One region of the Variovorax sp. 10N412 genome, then DNA from elsewhere that is predicted to be linked to it. Evidence: predicted binding sites of a transcription regulator. Region 1 holds the regulator's gene; each other region holds the start of a gene.

Region 1 (5,700 bases):
GCGCTCGTCGTCCTTGGAGGCCTTGAGCCAGTTGCGGGAGGCCACGAACGCACGCGGCAGGTTCAGCAGCACCAGCATCCAGGCACCGGTGACCACCGTCATGAACGCCCCGAACAGCAGCTGCTCGGCCAGCGGGGCGTCGCTCCAGTAGAAGAAACTCAGCAAAAACGACAGCACCACAGCCCAGACGGCCAGAAGGATGAGGTTTTTCATTTTTTGCATCGCAGTAACTCCGGTGCAGAAAATGTAAACCAAAAGTTACCCTAGTACTACTTAAAGTTTAGTTTTCAAACCCCCGATCAGCGTGCACTAATGCACGCTGATCGCGCATTTGATCTCCACGCCACGCCTTTCAGTCCATGAATACCACCCTTTCCCTGCTCGGCATTGCCGGCGCCATGGCCGTCGGCGCGATGAGTCCCGGTCCCAGTTTCGTGATGGTCGCCCGCACGGCGGTGGCTTCCAGGCGCGACGGGCTGGCAGCCGCGCTGGGCATGGGCGCGGGCGGACTGGTCTTCGCCATCGCCGCGCTGGCCGGCCTGCAGGCGGCGTTCCTGGCGGTGCCGGGCCTGTACCTCGCCATCAAGGGCTTCGGCGGCGCCTACCTGGTGTACCTGGGCGTGCGCATCTGGCGCGGCGCGCGGCAGCCGCTGGCCATGGCGGCGGTGCCCCCGGGGGGTACCTCGCCAGGCGCGCAGGGTAGTGGCGCACACCCCTTGCGCACCTTCCTTGTCGGCCTGGCCACCCAGGTCAGCAACCCGAAGACGGCGGTGGTCTACGCCAGCATCTTCGCGGCCTTCCTGCCGCGCGACGTGCCGCTGGTGCTGGCGCTGTCCGTGCCGGTGGTCATCTTCTGCATCGAGACCGGGTGGTACACCGTCGTCGCGCTGGCCCTTTCTTCAGCGGCGCCGCGCTCGGCCTACCTGCGCTACAAGGCCTGGATCGACCGCGCCGCGGGCGGCGTGATGGGACTGCTGGGCCTGCGGCTGGTGTGGTCGGCCGTCAGCGGCAAGTGACGGGCGGCAAGCGCACCGCTAGAGCAGGCTTTCGGGCGTCAGCGGCGCCAAAATCTCGAGCATCGTGCGGTCCCACAAGCCCGAGTCAGGCTCCTCGGTCAGCACGGTGAGCTTGCCGGCGTCGTCGCTGGTCCACTCGATGCGCGACTCGTTGCTGCCCTCGGCAAAGCGCAGCCGGTAGGCGCCCTGCTGCTTGAGCACGTCGAGCAGCTTGAGCATCTGCTGCGCCATTTCGGGGCTGTGGATGATCAGCCCGATCTCGGTGTTGGCCGACTCGGAGCGCGGGTCGAAATTCATCGAGCCGACGAACAGCGTGCGCCGGTCGATCACCGCCGACTTGGCATGCAGCCGCCCCACCGAGGTGCCGAACAGCCCGAGCCGCACGCTGCGCCGGGTGCGGCTGGAACTCAGCTCGTACAGGTCGGCGCCCAGCTTGAGCATGTCGGGCCGGTAGCGGCGGTAGGCGGTGTGCACCAGCGGCTCGTCGGTGGCGGCCAGCGAGTTGGTGACCACGCTGATCTTCACGTTGCGCCGGCGAATCTCGCGCATCACCTCCAGCCCGGTGGCGCCGGGAATCAGGTACGGTGAGACGATGGTCACCTCGGAGCGCGCACGGCGCATCTGCTCGACCACGTTGTAGCGCACGCTGTCGACGTCCAGCAGCGGCACGCCGCCGTAGGAAGCCGTCTTGCCGATCACGCGGTCGGGCGAATCGGCGTAGGCCTCGGCCAGGGTCCAGATCAGGTTGAGCTTGCCGGTGTTCAGGTCGTCCGCCATCGGGCTGTAGCCGAGCAGGTCGTTGGGCGCGGGGGGCGGCGGGGGTGGCGTGGTGTCGGGGCCGGTGGCGGCCTCGAAGCGGGGCTGCAGTTCGTCGCGCGGCACATCGGTGCGCACCACGGAGCCGATGGGCCGCACGTAGACGCTGTTCCAGTACTGGTCGAACAGGCTGCCCAGCCGCGGTATGAGCGCGCCGGTCACGAAGGTGTCGAGGTCGAGGAAGTTCTCGCCCGCGGTGCGCCGGAAGTACTGGTTGCCGATGTTGCGCCCGCCCGCCACCGCCATCGCGCCGTCGGCGATGAACAGCTTGTTGTGCATGCGGCGGTTCACGCGGCTGAAGTCGAACAGCGAGGCGGTAAAGCGCTTCAGGATGCTGCCGCGCCCGGCCGGGAACGGGTTGAACAGGCGCAGCTCGACGTTGGGCGTGGCGGCAAAGGCCAGCAGCAGCTCGTCCTCGCCCGAGGTGTAGAGGTCGTCCATCAGCAGGCGCACCCGCACACCGCGCAGCGCGGCGTCGCGCAGGGTGCGCAACAGGTAGCGGCCGGTCTCGTCGTTCTCGATCTGGTAGTACTGCACGTCGAGCGTGCGCTGGGCGCGGCGCGCCAGCTGGATGCGGGTATCGAAGGCGAAGTCGCCGCCGGGCATGAGCCGAAAGCCGCTCAGGTCAGGGTCGGGCTGGGCCGCCAGCGCGATCTTGCCCAGGGCGGTATCGGCCGACACGGCCATGGCCTTGACGGCGGGGCGCGGCGCCTCGTCGGGCAAGGTGGCGCAGCCGGCGAACAGCAGCACGGCCACCAAGGCGAAGAACCCGAGCCCCCGGCGCGACATCGGATGCTGGCGGCCAGGGCTCATGGTCGGCTTGCTACAGCGCCTTGCGCAGGTTGGCGGGCGCGATGCGCAGCGCCTCGCGGTACTTGGCCACGGTGCGGCGCGCGCACTCGATGCCCTGCTCTTTCAGCATCTCGGAAATCTGGCTGTCCGACAGCGGCTTCTTGATGCTTTCCGAGCTGACGAACTGCTTGATGAGCGCGCGCACCGCGGTGCTCGACGCATTGCCGCCGGTCTCGGTGCCCAGCGCCGAGCCGAAGAAGTACTTGAGCTCGACCGTGCCGAACGGCGTGGACATGTACTTGGCCGTGGTCACGCGCGAGATGGTCGACTCGTGCAGGCCCAGCTCGTCGGCAATCTCGCGCAGCACCAGCGGGCGCATCGCGAGCTCGCCGTGCACGAAGTAGCTCTTCTGCCGCTCGACGATGGCGTTGCTCACGCGCAGGATGGTGTCGAAGCGCTGCTGGATGTTCTTGATGAACCAGCGCGCCTCCTGCAGCCGCTGCGACAGCGCCTGGCTGCCCTCGCCCTTGTGCGCCTTGAGAGCGCCCGCGTAGATGTCGTGCACGCGCAGGCGCGGCATGACCTCCGGATTCAGCATGACGCGGAACTTGATGTTGGTGCCGCGGCCGGTCTTGGTGACGATCACGTCCGGCACCACGATGTTGCGCTCCACGTCCACGAAGCGCCGGCCCGGCTTGGGCTCCAGCCGCGCGATGATCTGCAGCGCCAGGCGCACCAACTCTTCGCTGGTGCGGGTGAGCGTGGCCAGGCGCTTGAAGTCGCGACGCGCCAAGAGTTCCATCGACTGCTTGCACACGGCCATGGCGGTCTTGCGGACCAGCTGTTCCTGCTCGGTCTCGTCCTGGCGGGCCAGCGCGCGCAGCTGGATGCCCAGGCATTCGCCCAGGTCGCGCGCGCCCACGCCCACGGGCTCCAGGCTCTGCAGCAGGCCGAGCGCCACCTGGAAGTGGTGCACGAGGTCGTCGAACTGGTCGTTGTCGTCGCCGGCCAGGCCCGAGGCCAGCGCGGGCAGCGAGTCTTCGAGGTAGCCGTCGTCGTTGAGCGACTCGATCAGGAAGCGCAGCGCGGCGCTGTCGTTCTCGTTCAGGCGCAGGCTCAGCGCCTGGCGGTGCAGGAACGACTGCAGCGACTCCTGGCTGCGCGCGAGCTCGGTGGCGTCGGCGCGCTCGTCGTCGCCCAGATTGTTCTGGCGCGCGGGGGCGTCGCTGCCCCACTCGCTGTCGTCGGGCGCGGCCATGTCGACGGTGCCGTCGCCTTCCCAGTCGGGCTCGCGCTCGGTGATTTCCGTGGCCGGGCCGTCGGAGTCGGCGGTGCTGGTCGTCGTCTCGGTGGAAGAAGGAGAGGTGCTGGCCGCCGGCGGCGCGAAGTCGCTTTCACCTTCGATGCCGTCGCCTCCATCGCCGCCGCCGTCATCGCGCGGGACCGGCGCATCGGCCGCGTCGAGCCCGAATTCCTCGCGCGCCGCCTCTTCCGCGGTGCGTTCGAGGAACGGGTTCTCGTCCAGCATCTGCTCGACCTCCTGGCTCAGTTCGAGCGTGGAGAGCTGCAGCAGCCGGATCGACTGTTGCAGCTGCGGCGTCAATGCCAGGTGCTGCGAGACGCGAAGGGACAGCCCTTGCTTCATGGAGAGCCCACCCGCCCTTACATCCGGAAGTGCTCGCCAAGGTAGACGCGTCGTACCTCGGCGTTGTCGACGATCTCCGAAGGCGTGCCTTGTGCCAGCACATGCCCGTCGCTGATGATGAACGCGTGGTCGCAGATGCCCAGCGTCTCACGCACGTTGTGGTCGGTGATGAGCACGCCGATGCCGCGTTCCTTCAGGAAACTGATGATCCGCTGGATCTCGATCACCGCGATCGGGTCGATGCCGGCGAAGGGCTCGTCCAGCAGGATGAAGCGCGGCTGCGTGGCCAGCGCGCGTGCAATCTCCACGCGGCGGCGCTCGCCGCCCGACAGCGCCAGCGCGGGCGAATCGCGCAGGTGATCGACCCGCAGGTCGGACAACAGTTCGGACAGGCGCTCCTCGATGTGCTGCCTGGACAGCGGCGCCATCTTGCCGTTGGCGTCGGGCTCGCTCTGCAGCTCCAGCACGGCGCGCACGTTTTCCTCGACCGTGAGCTTGCGGAAGATCGAGGCTTCCTGCGGCAGGTAGCTCAGGCCCATGCGGGCGCGCCGGTGGATCGGCATGTGCGCGATGGGCTCGCCGTCGATGGTGATCTGGCCCGCGTCGGCACGCACCAGCCCCACGATCATGTAGAACGACGTGGTCTTGCCCGCGCCGTTGGGCCCGAGCAGCCCAACCACTTCGCCCTTCTGCACGTCGAGCGAGACGTCCTTCACCACCGTGCGGCTGCCATAGCTCTTCTTCAGGCCGCGCGCCACCAGGCGGCTGCCCGGCGCGCCGTTGGCGTCGTGCGTTCCAGCGGTTTCGATCACTTGCGGGTTTCTCCGTCGTCGAGCGTGGTGCTCTGGCGCAGGCCCTTGCCGGGCGCCGGGGTGGGTGCCGGCGGCGCAGCCTTCGCGCCCGCCGGGGCCGAGGCACCGGCGGCCGGCGCGGCCGCGGCCTTGGGTGTCAGGATGGTCCTCACGCGCCCGCCCGGGGTGGACGCGTTGACGGCGGTGTTCGCCGGCACGGTGGAACCGTTGACGGTGTAGGTGTCGTTGCTCTGGTCGTAGACGATCAGCGCGCCCTGGCTCTCGTCGTTCGGCGTGGCGCCCAGCAGGCGGCGCATGACGGCGTTGCGGATGAACTTGACGTTGTCGGCGCGGCTGTCGTACTCGATGACTTCGGACTCGCCCTCGATCCATTCGTCGGGCGCGTTGCGCTTCTGCTTGTAGTAGGCGCGCTTGCCGGGCGCCGCCGTGACCACGCCGTACTGGTAGCCCTCGGCGTCCTGGCGCACGTCCATGCGCGCGCCGCGGATGATGATCGTGCCCTTCGTGACCAGCACGTTGCCGGTGAACACGCTGGTCTGTTTCAGGTCGTCGTAACGCATGGCGTCCGACTCGATGTTCATCGGCTTGGTGCGGTCGGCGGTTTCGGCCAGGGCGCCCG
Region 2 (5,700 bases), on a different contig from region 1:
AAGAGGAGACGCGCATGACCTCGTCCTCACCCAAGAACACCACCCTCACCTCGACCACGCCCGTCGGCGCGCCGCGCCTGCCCGGTGCGCCCGCACCGCTGGTGCTGCCCGCGCGCCCCGAGCCGATGGCGCTGCACGCCACCGACTCGGCACTGATCGTCGTCGACATGCAGAACGCCTACGCCTCCATCGGCGGCTATGTCGACTCGGCCGGCTTCGACATCTCCGGCGCGCAAGGCACCATCGCCAACATCGCGCGCGCCATTTCCGCGGCGCGCGCGGCCGGCATGCTGGTCGTGTTCCTGCAGAACGGCTGGGACGCAGCCTATGTGGAGGCCGGCGGCCCCGGCTCGCCGAACTGGCACAAGTCGAACGCGTTGAAGACCATGCGCGCCAGGCCCGAGCTGCAGGGCAAGTTCCTCGCCAAGGGCGGCTGGGACTACGAACTCATCGAAGAGATGAAGCCGCAACCCGGCGACATCGTGGTGCCCAAGACGCGCTACAGCGGCTTCTTCAACAGCACGCTCGACAGCACGCTGCGCGCGCGCGGCATCCGCCACCTGGTGTTCACCGGCATCGCGACCAACGTGTGCGTGGAGTCCACGCTGCGCGATGCCTTCCACCTCGAGTACTTCGCGGTGATGCTGGAAGACGCCACGCACGAGCTCGGCGGCGCCGCCATCCAGAAGGCCTCGGTCTACAACGTGGAGACCTTCTTCGGATGGGTCTCCACGGTGGACCAGTTCTGCCGCACCTTCGCGCCCGCCCCTGCTGCTGCCGCACCAACCGCCCCGGCCGAAACGGCCATCGCCTGATTTCTTCACGAAGGACTTTTCCCATGCCCAAGCAAGCCATCATCCCGCCCGGCACCGGTGTGCCCCTCGCCCCCTACGTTCCCGGCACGCTCGCCGACGGCGTGCTCTACGTGTCGGGCACGCTGCCCTTCGACAAGGACAACAACGTGGTCCATGTGGGCGACGCCAGCGCGCAGGCGCGGCATGTGCTCACCATCATCCAGGGCGTGGTCGAGGCGGCCGGCGGCACGATGGACGACGTGACCTTCAACCAGATCATGATCAAGGACTGGGCCGACTACGCCAAGATCAACACGGTGTATGCCGAGTTCTTTCCCGGTACCAAGCCCGCGCGCTACTGCATCCAGTGCGGCCTGGTGAAGCCCGATGCGCTGGTCGAGATTGCCTCGATCGCGCACGTCGGCAGGAAGGCCTGAAGCACATGACTCGCATGACCGGCATGACTTCGCTGCACTACGAGGTGCATGGGCCGTCGGACGCGGCGGCCACCGTGCTGCTGTCGTCGGGCCTCGGTGGCTCGGCCGGGTTCTGGCAGCCACAACTGGGCGCGTTGATTGCCGCGGGGCATCGGGTCATTGCATACGACCAGCGCGGCACCGGCCGCAGCCCCGGCGCCCTGCCCGATGCGTATGCCATCGCGGACATGGCGAACGACGTGCGCGAGATCCTCGACGCCACGAACACCGCGCAATGCCATTTCGCGGGCCATGCGCTGGGCGGCCTCGTCGGCCTGCAGCTCGCGCTCGACACGCCCTCGCGCATTGCCAGCCTGGTGCTCGTCAACGCCTGGTCGAAGCCCAACCCGCACTCGGCGCGCTGCTTCGATGCGCGCCTTGCACTGCTGGGCGCGTGCGGTGCGCGTGCCTACGTCGAAGCGCAACCGATCTTCCTGTACCCCGCCGCGTGGTGCGCTGCGCATGCCAAGCGCGTGGCCGACGAAGTCGATCACGCCTTCGCGCATTTCCCCGGCGAGCACACCATGCGCACGCGCATCGCCGCGCTGCGCGCCTTCGACATCGACGCACGCCTGGCCGACATCGCCGCACCCACGCTGGTGGCGGCCGCCAAGGACGACGTGCTCGTGCCCTGGACCTGCTCGCTGCGCCTGGCCGACGGCCTGCCCCACGCCACGCTCAACCTCATGGCGCACGGCGGCCACGCCCACAGCGTGACCGAGGCCGACGCCTTCAACAGCACCCTGCTGGCCTTTCTTTCGCGGGCGAGCACTCCCACCGCACACACCGCACACACCGTTTCCGCATGACCACCTCCGCCACGCTCTCCACACTCGACGACGCCGCGCTGTCGCTGCTGTTCACCGGCGCGCGCAGCCACAACGGCTGGACCGACGAACCCGTCACCGACGCGCAACTGCAGCAGATCTACGCGCTCGCAAGCCTCGGCCCGACCTCGGCCAACTGCTCGCCCGCGCGCTTCGTGTTCGTGCGCACGCCCGAAGGCAAGGCGCGCCTGGCGCCCGCGCTCTCCAAGGGCAACCTCGACAAGACCATGAGCGCGCCCGTCACGGTCATTGCCGCATGGGACCGCAAGTTCTACGACCAGCTGCCCACGCTGTTCCCGCATGCCGACGCGCGCAGCTGGTTCACCGGCAGCCCCGAGGCCGCGCACGAGACCGCCTTTCGCAATGCCAGCCTGCAGGCGGGCTACCTGCTGCTGGCCGCACGCGCGGTGGGCCTGGACGCCGGGCCGATGTCGGGCTTCGACAAGGCGAAGGTCGAGGCGGCCTTCTTCGAAGGCACCGACTGGAGCGTCAACTTCCTCATCAACCTGGGCCACGGCGACGCGTCGAAAGTGTTCGCTCGCCTGCCGCGCCTGCCTTTCGACGCGGCCTGCGTGCTGGCCTGACGGAGTCACTGCAATGTTGAACGCCATGGTCTCCCACGCTGCTCCATCAAACCCCGCCGGCCTGCCGCAGGGCCTGCCCAAGGCCGACTATCGCAATGCGATGGCGCGCCTGGGCGCCGCGGTGAACATCATCACCACCGACGGCCCCGCGGGCCGCGCGGGCTTCACGGCATCGGCCGTGTGCAGCGTGACCGACGAGCCGCCGACGCTGCTGGTGTGCCTGAACCGCTCGGCGTCGGTGTACCCGGCGTTCAAGGCGAACGGCGTGCTGTGCGTGAACGTGCTGGCCGCGGGGCACCAGTCGCTGTCGGCCCTGTTCGGCGGCAAGACGCCGATGGACGAACGCTTCGCGGCGGGCCGATGGAGCCGCAACACCACGGGCTCGCCGATGCTCGACGACGCGGCCGTGTCCTTCGACTGCCGCGTGATGCACGCGACCAGCGCGGGCACGCACGACGTGCTGTTCTGCGAGGCGGTGGCCATCGCCATCGGCGGTGCGGCGCAAGGGCTCATCTACTTCGACCGCCGCTATCACGAGATCGCGGTGCCGCCGCAGCACTGACTTTTCTCTTGGCAAGGAAAACCCACGCGCGCGATGCGCGTTCCGTGTTGTCCCATGTCCCCTCGGGGAGAGGGAGCAAGACCCAGCGCCTTGCGGCACTCACCGCGGCGTGATGCCCTGAAGAATGATGCGCTGCACGTTCTCCACCGTCTTCTCGAAGAACGCCTCGTCGTCGAGCGTGTGCCCCGACAGCGCCTGCACCTGCACGCCGAAATCCGCGTAGTGCTGCGTGATCGCCCACAGCGCATAGATCAGGTGCTGCGGATCCACCGGTGCCAGCTTGCCCGCGGCCACCCACGCCGCGATCACCTCCGACTTGCGCTCCACCAGCGTGCGCAGCTCGCGGTCGAGTTCGTCGCGCAGCAGCGGCGCGCCCTGGATCATTTCAAGACAGAACAGGCGCGACGCATCGGGCCGGTCGCGCGAGATCACGAGCTTGCGGCGGATGTAGTCGCCGATGGCCTGGCTCGGGTCCTGTTCCGCGCTGAAGCCGCGCAGCGGTTCGAGCCACAGCGCCAGCAGGTCGCGCAGCACGTTGACGTAGAGCTCCTCCTTGTTCGCGAAGTAGTAGAGCAGGTTGCTCTTGGACACATCGGCGCGCGCGGCCACCTGGTCGATCGACGTGCCGTGCAGGCCGAAGCGCGAGAACAGGCCCAGTGCCGCACCCAGAATGGCGCTGCGCTTGTCCTCGATCTGGCGCAGCCGGCGGCTCACCGCGGACGCGCTGCGCACCACGGGTTTCGCACGCTTGCGCGCCGGGCTTTCCTTGCTGGCTTCCTTGCTGGTGTTGGCAGCCAGCGCCTTGGTCTTCGGCATCTTCCCTCGCTCTCTCTATCTCGGTCTTCGGTTTCGTTCAGTACTGCGCACCACTGTAAGGCCACGGTGCATCACCGTGCGCCACGACGGCCTTCACAGGCCGATGCAAGGGCCTTGCCACGCACCATGCTGACGCGGCGATTGCGATTTGTCCATTTGGTCCAACTGGCACAGACGTTGCATGGCGAAAGGCATGCCAAGCAAGAGGAACCCGCCATGACCCTGCTGTCCGTCCCCATCATCGATCTCGCGCCTTACTTCGCCGGCACCGCCGAAGGCAAGGCCGAGGTCGCGAAGAAAGTCGACGAAGCCTGCCGCAGCATCGGCTTCCTCGTCATCACCAACCACGGCATTCCGCCGGCGTTGATCTCCAGCGTGTCGTCGCTCTCGCGCACCTTCTTCGACATGCCGCTCGCCGAGAAGCGCAAGGTCGACCGGCCGCGCGAAGACGCGGTGCGCGGCTACAGCGCGGTGGGCGAGGAAGGCCTGTCGTACAGCCTGGAAGAGGCGGCACCCGGCGACCTGAAGGAGTCGTTCTCCATCGGCCCTTCGAACGTGCCGAACGACGAGTACCACCGCGGCCCTGCCGCAGGCCCGCACTTCGAGCCCAACAGCTGGCCGCCCATCGACGGTTTCCGCGAAGCCTACGAAGGCTACTTCGACGCCATGAGCGATCTGTCTCGCTCGCTGATGCGCATCTTCGCGCTCGGCCTGTCGCTGCCGGAGACTTTCTTCGACGACAAGATCGACGAGCACATCAGCATGTTCCGCGTGCTGAGCTATCCGCCGCAGCGCGAGCAGCCGCTGCCCGGCCAGTTGCGCGCGGGTGCGCACAGCGACTACGGCAGCCTGACGATCGTGCTGCCCGACGACAAGGGCCTGCAGGTGTTCAACAAGGCCGGCCAGTGGGTCGACGTGCCGCAGGTCGAGGGCGGCCTGGTGGTGAACATCGCCGACCTCATGATGCAGTGGACCAACGACCAGTGGGTGTCCACGCTGCACCGCGTGATCAACCCGCCGTTCGAGGTGGCGAGCACCAACCGCCGCCAGTCGCTGGTGTTCTTTCACCAGCCCAACTACGACGCGATGGTGGAGTGCCTGCCGAGTTGCCTGGCGCCCGGCGAGAGCGCCAAGTACGCGCCCATTTCCTCCGGCGATCACCTGACCTCGAAGTTCGTCAAGCAGACGACGTTCGGCGGCACCAAGGCCACCGCCTGACCGGGGCCCCACGCACATGGCGCACCTCTCCTACGTCAACGTCTTCGCCAAGGACGTGGTCGCGCTCAGCGGCTTCTACCAGCGCGTGTTCGGCTTCCCCGAGATCGAGGCGATCCGCTCGCCGATCTTTCGCGGGCTGGACACCGGCAAGTCGAGCCTGGGCTTCAACGCGCTCGACGCCTACGAGTTGCTGCACCTGGCCGAGTTCTCCGACACGCGCGGCGTGAAGTTCCTGCTGAACATCGACGTCGACAGCCAGGCCGACGTGGACCGCATGGTGCCCGTGGCGCTGGAGGCCGGGGCCACGCTCATCAAGCCGCCGTACGTCACCTACTACAACTGGTACCAGTCGGTGCTGCTCGACCCCGAGGGCAACGTGTTCCGCATCAATTTCATGATGTAGCGGCACGCGGCTTTCTTCTC
Region 3 (5,700 bases), on a different contig from region 1:
TCCCTGACCGATGTCGGGCGGTTGCGCGCCCACAACGAAGACGCCGTCCACGTCGATTCCGCGCTCGGGCTGGCCCTGCTGGCCGACGGCATGGGCGGCTACAAGGGCGGCGAAGTGGCGAGTGCGATGGCCGTGTCGCTGATGCATGCCAGCTTCGGCCGCTGGTTCGCCCAGGCCGGCATGCAGGCGCCGGCCCGGGTGGTCCGCCGGGCGCTGCAGGCCGCCACGGACGAGGCCAATGGCTCCATCCTGCATGCCGGCACCACCAACCCCGAGCTGCAGGGCATGGGGACCACGCTGGTGCTGGCGGCCTTCCGGCCGCAGCGCGTGGTGGTCGGCCATATCGGCGATTCGCGCTGCTACCGCGTGCGCAACGACAAGCTCGAACTGCTCACGCGCGACCATTCGCTGCGCCAGCAGCAACTCGACGCCGGCGCCATCACCGCCGAGGAAGCGCTCAATTCGCCGACCCGTAACCTCGTGACCCGCGCGGTGGGCGTGGAGCCGCAGGTCATGCTGGAAATGCACGAACACAGCGCAAGACCGGGCGATCTCTATATGCTCTGCTCCGACGGACTGAGCGAGATGATTTCCGATGAGCAGCTTTTCACGCTTCTTGCGCACGATATCGGGCTTCAGAAAAAATCTTCACTTTTAGTTGCAATTGCAAACGACAATGGCGGACGGGACAATATTTCGGTTGTTCTGGCACGGGCGAGCGTCCTGGAAACGTCTCGCGCGGCCAAGTAGCAGGCCTGGACGGCACCCCACCGTCCCGCTTGCCCTCACTCAAGCTTTGCAATCGGGGAGTCGGCAATGCCGAAGATGATCATCTCTGTCGATGGCGTTGTCATCGGACAAGTGGCACTCGCCAAGGAACGCACGACGCTGGGACGACGTGCCTACAACGACATCGTGATCGACAATCTGGCGGTCAGCGGCGAGCACGCCGTGCTGCACATGAGCGATGGCGATGGTCAAGTCGAAATTGAAGATCTCAACAGTACCAACGGTACGTACGTCAATGCGCTCGCCATCCAGAAGCAGGCGCTCAAGGACAACGACGTCATCGAGGTCGGTGGCTGCCGCATCCATTTCCGGGCGCGAAGCAACCTGGCCATCGGCCCCGGTTCCGTGCGAACCACCTTGCCCGAGCACTCGGGACATTCGGGTGCCGTGCCGCTGTCGTCGGCGCCCACCGAGTCCGGCGCGCTGGTCGAGCTGGGCATTCCGGTGCTGCGGGTGCTGGCTGGTGCCAACGAAGGCCAGGACGTTGCGCTGCAGAAGGTCGTCACCACCATCGGCAAGCCCGGCGTCGCCGTGGCCGTCGTCACGCGCCGCCGGCAGGGCTACGTGGCCGCAGGCGTCGAGGGCAACGTCACGCTCAACGGGCTGCAGCTGGGCACCGAGGCGGTCGCCTTGCAGGAGCGCGACGTGCTCGAGCTCGGCGGCGCCACGCGCATGCAGTTCGTTCGCATCTGAATTTCCCCCCGTGGCCTGCCGCGGCAACGCCCGCAAGGACGGGCTGTCGTGAGCAAGTGGAGCGAACTGCGGCGCCACTGGCCGCGCATCGCCATCACGCTGTTGCCGCTGTTGCTGGCGTTGGCGCATGCCACCGGCGCCTGGCCGCTGAGCGCACTCGAACGCCTTGACCTGCTGATCTACGACGTCCGCCTGCGCGCCACCATGCCGCGCACGGCCGATCCGCGCGTGGTGATCGTCGACGTCGACGACGCCAGCCTGGCGCGCCAGGGTCAGTGGCCCTGGCCGCGCGACAAGATGGCCCGCCTCACCACCGAACTGCTGACCCGCCAGCAGGCCGCCGTGCTCGGCTTCGACGTGATGTTTCTAGAACCCGACCGCAGCTCCGGCCTCGAACGGCTGCGCGAGATGGCGAACGGGCCGTTGCAGGGCGTGCCCGGCCTGGCGTCGGAGGTCGAGCGGCTGGCGCCCTCGCTGGACCACGATGCCACCTTTGCCGGAGCCCTGAAAGGCCAGCGGGTGGCGCTCGGCTACTACTTCAACCGCACGCAGCCGTCCCGCGCCAAGGGCCAGTTGCCCGCCACGCCGCTGCTGCCGGCCGGCGCCTTTCCCGCGGGCGGCACCTACGGCACGACCTGGAACGGGTTCGGCGCCAGCCTGCCTGCGCTGGCCCAGGCCGCGCCGGCCGCCGGCTTTCTCAACATGCTGGTCGGCGCCAACGGCGACGGCGCAATCCGCAGCGTGCCGCTGCTCGCCCGCTACGAAGGCGACCAGGCGCAGCCTGGGTACTACGAATCGCTGGGGCTCGCGGTCTACCGGCTCGCCAACGGCTCGCCGGCGGTGCTGCCGGCCTTCGCGTCGGGCGCCGGCGCGGGGGCGCCCCGGCTCTCGTCGCTGCGGCTGGGCCCGTTGCGCATTCCGGTCGACCAGGGCGCCAGCATGCAGGTGCCGTTTCGCGGGCCCGGCGGCGCGAACGGCGGATCGTTTCGCTATGTGCCCGCCGCCGACGTGCTGGAAGGCAAGCTCGCATTTGGCGAGCTGAAAGACAAGATCGTGCTGCTCGGCGCCACCGCGCCGGGCCTGCAGGACCTGCGCGCCACCCCCGTGGACGCAGCGTTTCCGGGCGTCGAGGTGCATGCCAACGTCGTCTCCGGCCTGCTCGATCACCGCCTGCTGAGCGTGCCGGACTACGCGCCGGGCTACGAGGTGCTGCTGCTCCTGGCGGCGGGGCTCGTGCTGGCCTTCGGGCTGTCGCTGCTGTCGGCGTCGCGCGCCGTGCTGCTGGCCGCCGGCACCGTCGCCGCGCTGGTCGGCCTCAACCTCTGGCTCTACGTGGGCCACGGGCTCGTCCTGCCGCTGGCGTCGGCGCTGGCCATGACGGCGCTGGCGTTCGTGCTCAACATGAGCTGGGGCTACTTCGTCGAATCGCGCGCCCGGCGGGGGCTGGCCCGGCTCTTCGGCACCTACGTGCCGCCGCAACTGGTCAACGAAATGATGGCGCACCCCGACCGCTACAGCATGCGCGCCGAGAGCAAGCCCATGACCGTGCTGTTCTGCGACATGCGCGACTTCACCCGCCTGTCGGAGCAGATGGCGCCGGCCGAGCTGCAGGCCTTTCTCAACACCGTGTTCAGCCGGCTCACCGACGTCATCAGCGCGCACCGTGGCACCGTCGACAAGTATATGGGCGACTGCGTCATGGCCTTCTGGGGCGCGCCCATCGACACGCCCGACCACGCCACGCTCGCCGTGCAGGCCGCCCTGGACATGGGCGACGCCGTGCGCGACATCAACCGCATCCACCGCGACAGCGGCCGGCCGGAGATCAGCGTGGGCATCGGCATCAACAGCGGCGTGATGAGCGTGGGCGACATGGGCTCGACCGAGCGCCGCAGCTACACCGTGGTGGGCGACGCGGTCAACCTTGCGTCCCGGCTCGAGGGCCTGAGCGGGCACTACGGCGTCGAAATTGTCGCCAGCAGCGCGACCCGGGCCATGGCGCCGGGCCATCTCTGGCAGGAGCTCGACAGCGTGCGCGTCAAGGGCAAGGCCCAGGCGGTGGCCGTGTTCACGCCGCTGGTCGCACGCACCCCCGAATCCGTCGAGCACGCCCGCCGCATGCTCGAGCGCTGGAGCGACGTGCTCGCCGCCTACCGGCGCCAGGACTGGGCCCTGGGCCGAAGCCTGCTCGCCCCCTTGCTCGCCGAGGATGCCAAAAAAGTCCTTTACCAGCTCTACGCCCAGCGTTTAGCCTCGATGGCGTTGCGTCCGCAAGACCCGAACTGGGACGGCGCAACCCGGTTCGAAACCAAATGACGGCAGACACACACAAGGGGTCTCTCACAATGCAGGTTCGTGTGCTGGGTTGCTCGGGCGCCATCGCCAAAGGCTGCCGCACCACCTCGTTTCTGGTCGACACCGACCTGCTCGTCGACGCGGGCACGGGGGTCGGAGACCTCACGCTCGACGAAATGGCCGCCATCGACGACGTGGTGCTCACCCACAGCCACCTCGACCACATCGCTGCGCTGCCCCTGATGCTCGACGCCGTCGGCAGCCGCCGCGCCCAGCCGCTGCGCGTGCATGCGCTGAGGGCCACCATCGAGGCGCTGCGCACGCATGTGTTCAACAACGTCATCTGGCCGGACTTCGAGAACATTCCGAGCCAGGAAGCGCCCTTCGTGAGCTTTCATGACATTGCGGTCGGGCAGTCGCTGCACCTGGGCAGCCGCGTGCCCAAGCGCATCGAGGTGCTGCCGGCCGTGCACACCGTGCCGGCCTGCGGCTTCGCCGTGCGGCGCGCCGAAGGAGGCGCTCACTGGGTTTTCACCGGCGACACCGAGCGCAACGCGCCCTTCTGGAAGCGCGTGAACGCGCTGGACGTGGCAATGCTGGTGATCGAGACGGCCTTCAGCAGCCGCGAGCAGGCGCTGGCCGAGCGCAGCCTGCACCTGTCGCCGTCGGTGCTGGCTGACGAGCTGGCGCAGATCGATCCGGGCAAGCAGTACCCGATCTACATCACGCACACCAAGCCCGCGGAGACCGAGGAAATCATGAGCCAGATCGAAGGGCTGGCGGCCCGGCAGGTGGCGGGGCTGGCGCAGCGGGACATTCGCTGGCTGAGGGCGGATGGGGTGCTGACGTTTTGAGTTCGTTGGAGCTGAAGAGTGACAAACATGTCACCGGTTGTTGCCAGCACAGCCAAGAAGTGTCACGCGCTGTAACTGAAGTGTGAACAAATGCACTACTTTGACTGTGTAAACGATTGAAAGCCGGTTGGCACAGATGCTGCGGAAGGTACTGCGCTCCGGGCAGGTTCCCGGGCTCAACCAACCAACCTGGAGTTAGTTCATGAACCATCGCACTCTCGCCCGCCGCGCACAGGCCGGCTTTACACTTATCGAATTGATGATCGTCGTGGCGATCATTGGTATCTTGGCTGCTGTGGCTCTGCCGGCTTATCAGGATTACATTGCTAAGTCGCAAGTTGCGGCTGGTTTGGCTGAGATTTCGCCCGCCAAGACCAATATCGAAACCAAGATCGCCGACGGCCTCGCTGCAGACATCGCTACCGGCAACGCCGGTGTGCTCGCTGTGGGCTTGACCCCCAACCCGTCGACCGGCGTTGCATCTGATCGTTGCACATATGACGCAACAGTGACCGCTGCATCTGGTGCGAGCGTCGTGAGCTGCACACTGAAGGGCAATTCACAGGTCGTGGGTCAGAAAATTATCTGGACCCGCGGCGCAGACGATAAGACTGCTGGAACTTCCGGCGCATGGACATGCTCAACGAACGTTGCTGCAAAACTGCGTCCTCAGACTTGCCAGACTGCTGCTGCGACTTAATCACACGTCCCGCATTTAGTCAGCCGCCTTCGGGCGGCTTTTTTTTGACAAAAAAGCATGGACATCAGCAGGCTTCATACTCATAGCCCGATGGCCGTGTTGAGCGAATATCGTAATCTCAATACGATTGATCGATCTGTCCGATCAAAGTAGAGTCCGATCGTGCGCAAACCCGAACTTTCAGCTTCAAAAATCGCTAATAGGACAGAACTACCGAAAAAAAAGGAGCGCGCGGGGATCACAGTTCTGCTGCTTGTGTCGTTGGTGCTAATAATCGTCGCTCCGAACGTCATGGCTGTGCGCAACGCTGCCAATGTTTTGGAGGCAACATATGTAGAAAGCATCGCATTTGCGATCTGTTTTTGGCTT
Region 4 (5,700 bases), on a different contig from region 1:
TGAGCTTGGCGCTCTTGTCGAAGGCCTCGCCGGCCGCGTCGTCGATGGTCTCGCCGAGCAACGCGTAGCGGCCTACGCCGTCCACCCGCATCAGCTGCGTGTGGCCGCCCGACACCAGCAGCGCGACGAACGGGAACTCCGGCGGATCGGTGCTCAGGAACGGCGACAGCAGGTGCCCTTCGAGGTGATGCACGCCCAACACCGGCTTGCCCAGCGCCACGCCCAGCGCGCAGGCCACGCCGGCGCCCACGAGCAGCGCGCCCGCCAGGCCCGGGCCGCGCGTGTACGCCACCACGTCGATGTCGGCGAGCGAACGGCCGGCCTCGGCCATGACGGCTTCGGTCAGCGGCAACACGCGGCGGATGTGGTCGCGGCTGGCCAGTTCGGGCACCACGCCGCCGTAGGCCTGGTGCATGGCGATCTGGCTGTGCAGCGCGTGCGAAAGCAGCACCGGCAGCGCGTCGCCGTGCGACTCGACCAGCGCCACGCCGGTTTCATCGCAGGATGATTCGATTCCCAACAAGAGCATGCCGCCGAGTGTAGGTGGCGCCTGCCGCGCCCGTCCCGCGAAGGGACAAGCGCGCGCCGGAGGCACGGATGTTGCAATACTTGAAACGACCCTGCGCATTCCCCGCGCCCCACCATGAAATCCGGACTGAGCTTCCTCATCGCCGCACGCCGCTGCGAAATCGACGAACTGGACCAGCTCGCCCGCACCAGCGAGCTGGTGAGCGTGATCGGCCGCCTGGTGCACGCGCTGCAGCGCGAGCGCGGCATGTCGAACATCTTCCTCGCCACCCGCGGCGCCCGCTTCGCGGAACAGCGCGGCCCGCAGATCGCCGAATGCCTGGCGCTCGAGCAAGAGGTGCGCGCCGGTTTCGACCAACTGGCAACCGAGGACCACCGCGGCGTGGGCGCGGGCAACGGCGCGCGACTGTTCAGCCGCATCGCCTTCGTGCTGCCGGGGCTGGACGCACTGCCCGCCTTGCGCCGCCGCATCGACGCACTGGAACTCAAGCCGGCACAGGCGGTCGCGGCCTTCGCCAAGCTGATCGCCGGCCTGTTGTCGGTGGTGTTCGAAGCGGCCGACGGCGCCGCCGACCCCGAAATCTCGCGCCTGCTTGTCGCAATGTTCAACTTCATGCAGGGCAAGGAGTTCGCCGGCCAGGAGCGCGCTTTCGGGGCCGCCGCGCTCGCGCTGGGCCGAAGCGACGAGGCGCAGCGCCTGCAATGGCTGCACCTGATCGAGTCGCAGGAGCGTTGCTTCCAGGTCTTCACCGACTTTTCGGGCGACACCGTGCTCGCGCTGTGGCGCGACAGCCAGCCCGACGCCATGCTGGCCGAGCTGGAGCGCATGCGGCGGCGCGGCGCTTCCCCCGCACAGGCCGACGCCCCGCTGAGCCAGGCCTGGTTCGACTGCTGCACCCGCCGCATCGACGCCATGAAGACGGTGGAAGACCGCCTGGCCGCCGACCTGCGCGCCCTGTGCGAGCACAAGACCGCGCAGGCGCGCCACGAGCTGCAGGAGTACCAGCAAGTGCTCGACACGCTGGTCCCGCAGGCCGGCGCGCTGTTCTTCGACGACGCCGACGCCCAGGCCGCCGCGCCCGCGCAGTTCGGCCGGCACCTGGAGCGCTCGGTGGTCGACATGGTCCGCGAGCAGTCGCTGCGCCTGCAGGCCATGAGCGACGAGCTCGAGACCGTGCGCGCCTCGCTCAACGAACGCAAGGTCGTCGAGCGTGCCAAGGGCCTGCTGATGGCGCACCGCCGCCTCAGCGAAGAAGACGCGCACAAGATGCTGCGCCAGACCGCCATGAACCAGAACCGGCGGCTCGTGGACGTGGCCGAGTCGATGCTGGCCATGGCCGACTACCTGCCCGTGGTCGACCGCGCGCCACCGCGCTGAAACGCAAAGGGCAAAGGTTTCAACTTGGTGCAGCGCACAACAAACGTGCCCGCGCCGGTTTCATAGGCCAATGCGGCGCTTGGCCGCGTCGACAGGCCGCGTCACGCTTCTTTATTGATAGCAAACCGGTGGCCTGACCAGCTGGCACAGTGTTTGCGTGTAAGCATGCCTACAGACCCCCCAATGGGTCTTCAGGCAGGCGGCACCCAACGGCGGGTGCTTCCCACTGACCGGACAAAGGCGTCCCCATCCCGCAAGGGCTCGTTCTCGAGCAGCCCCTGCGCGGTGCGGACGCCTTTTTTCGTTTCCGTTTTGGTTTCGTCTTTTCTGTTTGTTCGTCTTCCACCGGAGCCCCGCCCCATGACCGATCTGCTCAAAACCCGCCTCAGCCGACGCCGCGTATTGCAAGCCGCCGCGATCGGCGCCGTGGGCATCGACCCCGCCCTGCGCTCGGCCGTCTGGGCCGCGGGCTCGGACAAGCCCGAGAAGGAAGAAGTGAAGATCGGCTTCATTCCGCTGACCGACTGCGCCAGCGTGGTCATGGCCTCGGTGCTGGGCATCGACAAGAAATACGGCGTGAAGATCGTCCCCAGCAAGGAAGCCAGCTGGGCCGGCGTGCGCGACAAGCTCGTCAACGGCGAGCTCGACTTCGCCCATGTGCTCTACGGCCTCGTCTACGGCGTGCACGTGGGCGCCGGCGGCCCGAAGAAGGACATGGCCGTGCTTATGACCCTGAACAACAACGGCCAGGCCATCACGCTGTCGAAGAAGCTGGCAGACAAGGGGGCCGTCGATGCCGCCTCGCTGGCCAAGCTCATCGCCACCGAGAAGCGCGAATACACCTTCGCCCAGACCTTCCCCACCGGCACCCACGCCATGTGGCTGTACTACTGGCTCGCCTCGGCCGGCATCGATCCCTTCAAGGACGTGAAGAACATCACCGTGCCGCCGCCGCAGATGGTGGCCAACATGCGCATCGGCAACATGGACGGCTACTGCGTGGGCGAGCCCTGGGGCCAGCGCGCGATCATGGACGGCATCGGCATCACGGCCATCACCACGCAGGACATCTGGAAAGACCACCCCGAGAAGGTGCTGGGCACCACCGGCGACTTCGTCAAGAAGTACCCCAACACCGCGCGCGCCGTGACCGCGGCCATCCTGGAGGCCGGCAAGTGGATCGACGCCGGCCTGCAGAACAAGAACAAGATGGCCGAGACCATCGCCGACAAGAGCTACGTCAACACCAGCGTGGACGCCATCAACCAGCGCATCCTGGGCCGCTACACCAACGGCCTGGGCAAGAGCTGGGACGACCCCAACCACATGAAGTTCTACAACGACGGCGCCGTGAACTTCCCCTACCTGTCGGACGGCATGTGGTTCCTCACGCAGCACAAGCGCTGGGGCCTGCTGAAGGAACACCCCGACTACCTGAAGGTGGCCACTGAGATCAACCGCATCGACATCTACAAGCAGGCCGCCGCCGCCACGCAGACGCCGGTGCCCAAGGACGCGATGCGCACCAGCAAGCTGTTCGACGGCACGGTGTGGGACGGCAAGGATCCGAAGAAGTACGCCGAGTCTTTCAAGCTGCATGCCTGAGGAGAACACCATGGTCAGCGCTGTCTTTCATTCGCCCCTCGATGCGTCTCTCCCCCTGCCGCCCGCGCCAGCGCGTGCGGCTGAGGCCCCTCAACCTGCGGCCGCCCCCGCGGTGCAGGGAGAGCCAAGGCAACGCACGCCCCTGGACCTGCGCGCCTTCTGGATGCGCGTGCTGCCGCCGCTCGCGGGCTTCGGCCTGCTGCTGCTGGTGTGGGAACTCATTGCCGTGAACAGCACCACCGGCTTTCCCACGCCGCTCGCGGTGTGGCACCAGGCCGTGACCGTGTTCAGCGACCCGTTCTACAGCAAGGGCCCCAACGACCAGGGGGTGGGCTGGAACGTGCTCTCGTCGCTCCAGCGCGTGGCGCTGGGCTTCGGCCTGGCGGCGCTGGTGGGCATTCCGGCGGGCTTCGCCATCGGGCGCTTCGAGTTCCTCGCGCGCATGTTCAACCCGCTCATCAGCCTGCTGCGCCCGGTGTCCCCGCTGGCCTGGCTGCCGATCGGCCTGCTGGTGTTCAAGGGCGCCAACCCGGCGGCCATCTGGACCATCTTCATCTGCTCGATCTGGCCGATGGTCATCAACACCGCCGTGGGCGTGCAGCGCGTGCCCAGCGACTACATGAACGTGGCCAAGGTGCTGAACCTGAGCGAATGGAAGATCCTCACCAAGATTTTGTTCCCCGCCGTGCTGCCGTACATGCTGACCGGCGTGCGGCTGGCCGTGGGCACCGCCTGGCTGGTGATCGTGGCGGCCGAGATGCTCACGGGCGGCGTGGGCATCGGCTTCTGGGTGTGGGACGAGTGGAACAACCTCAACGTCGCCAACATCATCATCGCGATCTTCGTGATCGGCATCGTCGGCCTGGTGCTGGAGTTCGCGCTCATCAAGCTCGCCACGGCCTTCACGTTCGAAGAGGTGAAATCATGAGCCGCACGGCCGCTCCAAAGGCGAATACCGCAGCGCTGCTGCGCGGAGGTTTCCAATGAACGACGACAGCAAGTACATCGAGATCCACGACGTCGAGCAGGCGTTCAAGACGCCCAAGGGCCGCTTCGTGGCGCTGCGCGACGTGAACCTGAACGTGGCCAAGGGCGAGTTCATCACGCTCATCGGCCACTCGGGCTGCGGCAAGTCGACGCTGCTGAACCTGATTGCCGGGCTCACCACGCCCACCCAGGGCGTGCTGCTGTGCGCCAACAGGGAAATCAAGGGCCCCGGCCCCGAGCGCGCGGTGGTGTTCCAGAACCATTCGCTGCTGCCCTGGCTCACCTGCTTCGAGAACGTGTACCTCGCCGTCGAACGCGTGTTCGCGGCCACCGAAGGCAAGGCGCAGCTGCGCGAACGCACCGATGCGGCGCTGGCGCTGGTGGGCCTCACGCCCGCCGCGCAGAAGCGGCCCGGCGAGATTTCCGGCGGCATGAAGCAGCGCGTGGGCATTGCGCGCGCACTGTCGATGGAGCCCAAGGTGCTGTTGATGGACGAGCCCTTCGGCGCGCTCGACGCGCTCACCCGCGCCAAGCTGCAGGACGAGCTGCTCGCCATCGTGCAGAAGACGCACAGCACCGTGGTCATGGTGACGCACGACGTCGACGAGGCCGTGCTGCTGAGCGACCGCATCGTGATGCTCACCAACGGCCCGGCCGCCACCATCGGCGATGTGCTGGCGGTGGACATTGCGCGCCCGCGCAACCGCGTGGCGCTGGCCGAAGACCCGGCCTATGTGCATGCCCGCAAGGCCGTCATCGATTTCCTCTACACGCGCCAGGCGCATGTGGAAAAAACGGCCGCCTGAGGCAGCTTTCGCAGGAGCACAACACCATGGACATGCGTGTGAAAAAACAGAAGCTCGTGATGGTCGGCAACGGCATGGCCGGCGTGCGCACCATCGAGGAACTGCTCAAGGTAGAGCCCGACCTGTACGACATCACGGTGTTCGGCGCGGAGCCGCACCCCAACTACAACCGCATCCTGCTGTCGCCCGTGCTGGCGGGCGAACAGACGGTGGAAGAGATCATCCTCAACCCCTGGGCCTGGTACGAAGAGAACGGCATCACGCTGCACGCCGGCAAGAAGGTGGCGAGCGTCGACCGCGTGAAGCGCGTCGTGCGCGCCGAGGACGGCACCGAGGCCGCCTACGACCGCCTGCTGCTGTGCACCGGCTCCAACCCCTTCATGCTGCCCGTGCCGG

The links. Region 1 encodes sigma-54, which starts transcription at its own class of promoters, with help from an activator protein. Its sites were predicted from a motif close to TGGCANGNAANCTGCTTT; they were not measured.
Region 2: the regulator sigma-54 is predicted to act here: its motif matches at 4,226-4,243, upstream of AC1DJH_RS26890 (isopenicillin N synthase family dioxygenase).
Region 3: the regulator sigma-54 is predicted to act here: its motif matches at 4,760-4,777, upstream of AC1DJH_RS10380 (pilin).
Region 4: the regulator sigma-54 is predicted to act here: its motif matches at 2,049-2,066, upstream of AC1DJH_RS22995 (CmpA/NrtA family ABC transporter substrate-binding protein).

Annotation. Positions count from the first base shown of each region.
Region 1 is NZ_JBFTIO010000006.1:234,890-240,589, reverse strand. It holds gene AC1DJH_RS16985 (hypothetical protein) at 1-222, opposite strand, end outside; gene AC1DJH_RS16980 (LysE family translocator) at 360-1,016, shown strand; gene AC1DJH_RS16975 (phospholipase D family protein) at 1,035-2,645, opposite strand; gene rpoN (RNA polymerase factor sigma-54) at 2,656-4,269, opposite strand; gene lptB (LPS export ABC transporter ATP-binding protein) at 4,287-5,081, opposite strand; gene lptA (lipopolysaccharide transport periplasmic protein LptA) at 5,078-5,700, opposite strand, start outside.
Region 2 is NZ_JBFTIO010000016.1:48,060-53,759, reverse strand. It holds gene rutA (pyrimidine utilization protein A) at 1-1, shown strand, start outside; gene rutB (pyrimidine utilization protein B) at 15-815, shown strand; gene rutC (pyrimidine utilization protein C) at 839-1,231, shown strand; gene rutD (pyrimidine utilization protein D) at 1,237-2,079, shown strand; gene AC1DJH_RS26905 (malonic semialdehyde reductase) at 2,076-2,681, shown strand; gene rutF (NADH-dependent FMN reductase RutF) at 2,695-3,243, shown strand; gene rutR (HTH-type transcriptional regulator RutR) at 3,343-4,059, opposite strand; gene AC1DJH_RS26890 (isopenicillin N synthase family dioxygenase) at 4,276-5,277, shown strand; gene AC1DJH_RS26885 (VOC family protein) at 5,294-5,680, shown strand.
Region 3 is NZ_JBFTIO010000003.1:232,658-238,357, reverse strand. It holds gene AC1DJH_RS10400 (Stp1/IreP family PP2C-type Ser/Thr phosphatase) at 1-750, shown strand, start outside; gene AC1DJH_RS10395 (FHA domain-containing protein) at 817-1,482, shown strand; gene AC1DJH_RS10390 (CHASE2 domain-containing protein) at 1,531-3,798, shown strand; gene AC1DJH_RS10385 (3',5'-cyclic-nucleotide phosphodiesterase) at 3,828-4,631, shown strand; gene AC1DJH_RS10380 (pilin) at 4,834-5,331, shown strand; gene AC1DJH_RS10375 (phosphoethanolamine transferase) at 5,494-5,700, shown strand, end outside.
Region 4 is NZ_JBFTIO010000011.1:68,562-74,261, forward strand. It holds gene tsaD (tRNA (adenosine(37)-N6)-threonylcarbamoyltransferase complex transferase subunit TsaD) at 1-529, opposite strand, end outside; gene AC1DJH_RS22990 (nitrate- and nitrite sensing domain-containing protein) at 644-1,906, shown strand; gene AC1DJH_RS22995 (CmpA/NrtA family ABC transporter substrate-binding protein) at 2,267-3,511, shown strand; gene ntrB (nitrate ABC transporter permease) at 3,522-4,439, shown strand; gene AC1DJH_RS23005 (ABC transporter ATP-binding protein) at 4,495-5,304, shown strand; gene nirB (nitrite reductase large subunit NirB) at 5,331-5,700, shown strand, end outside.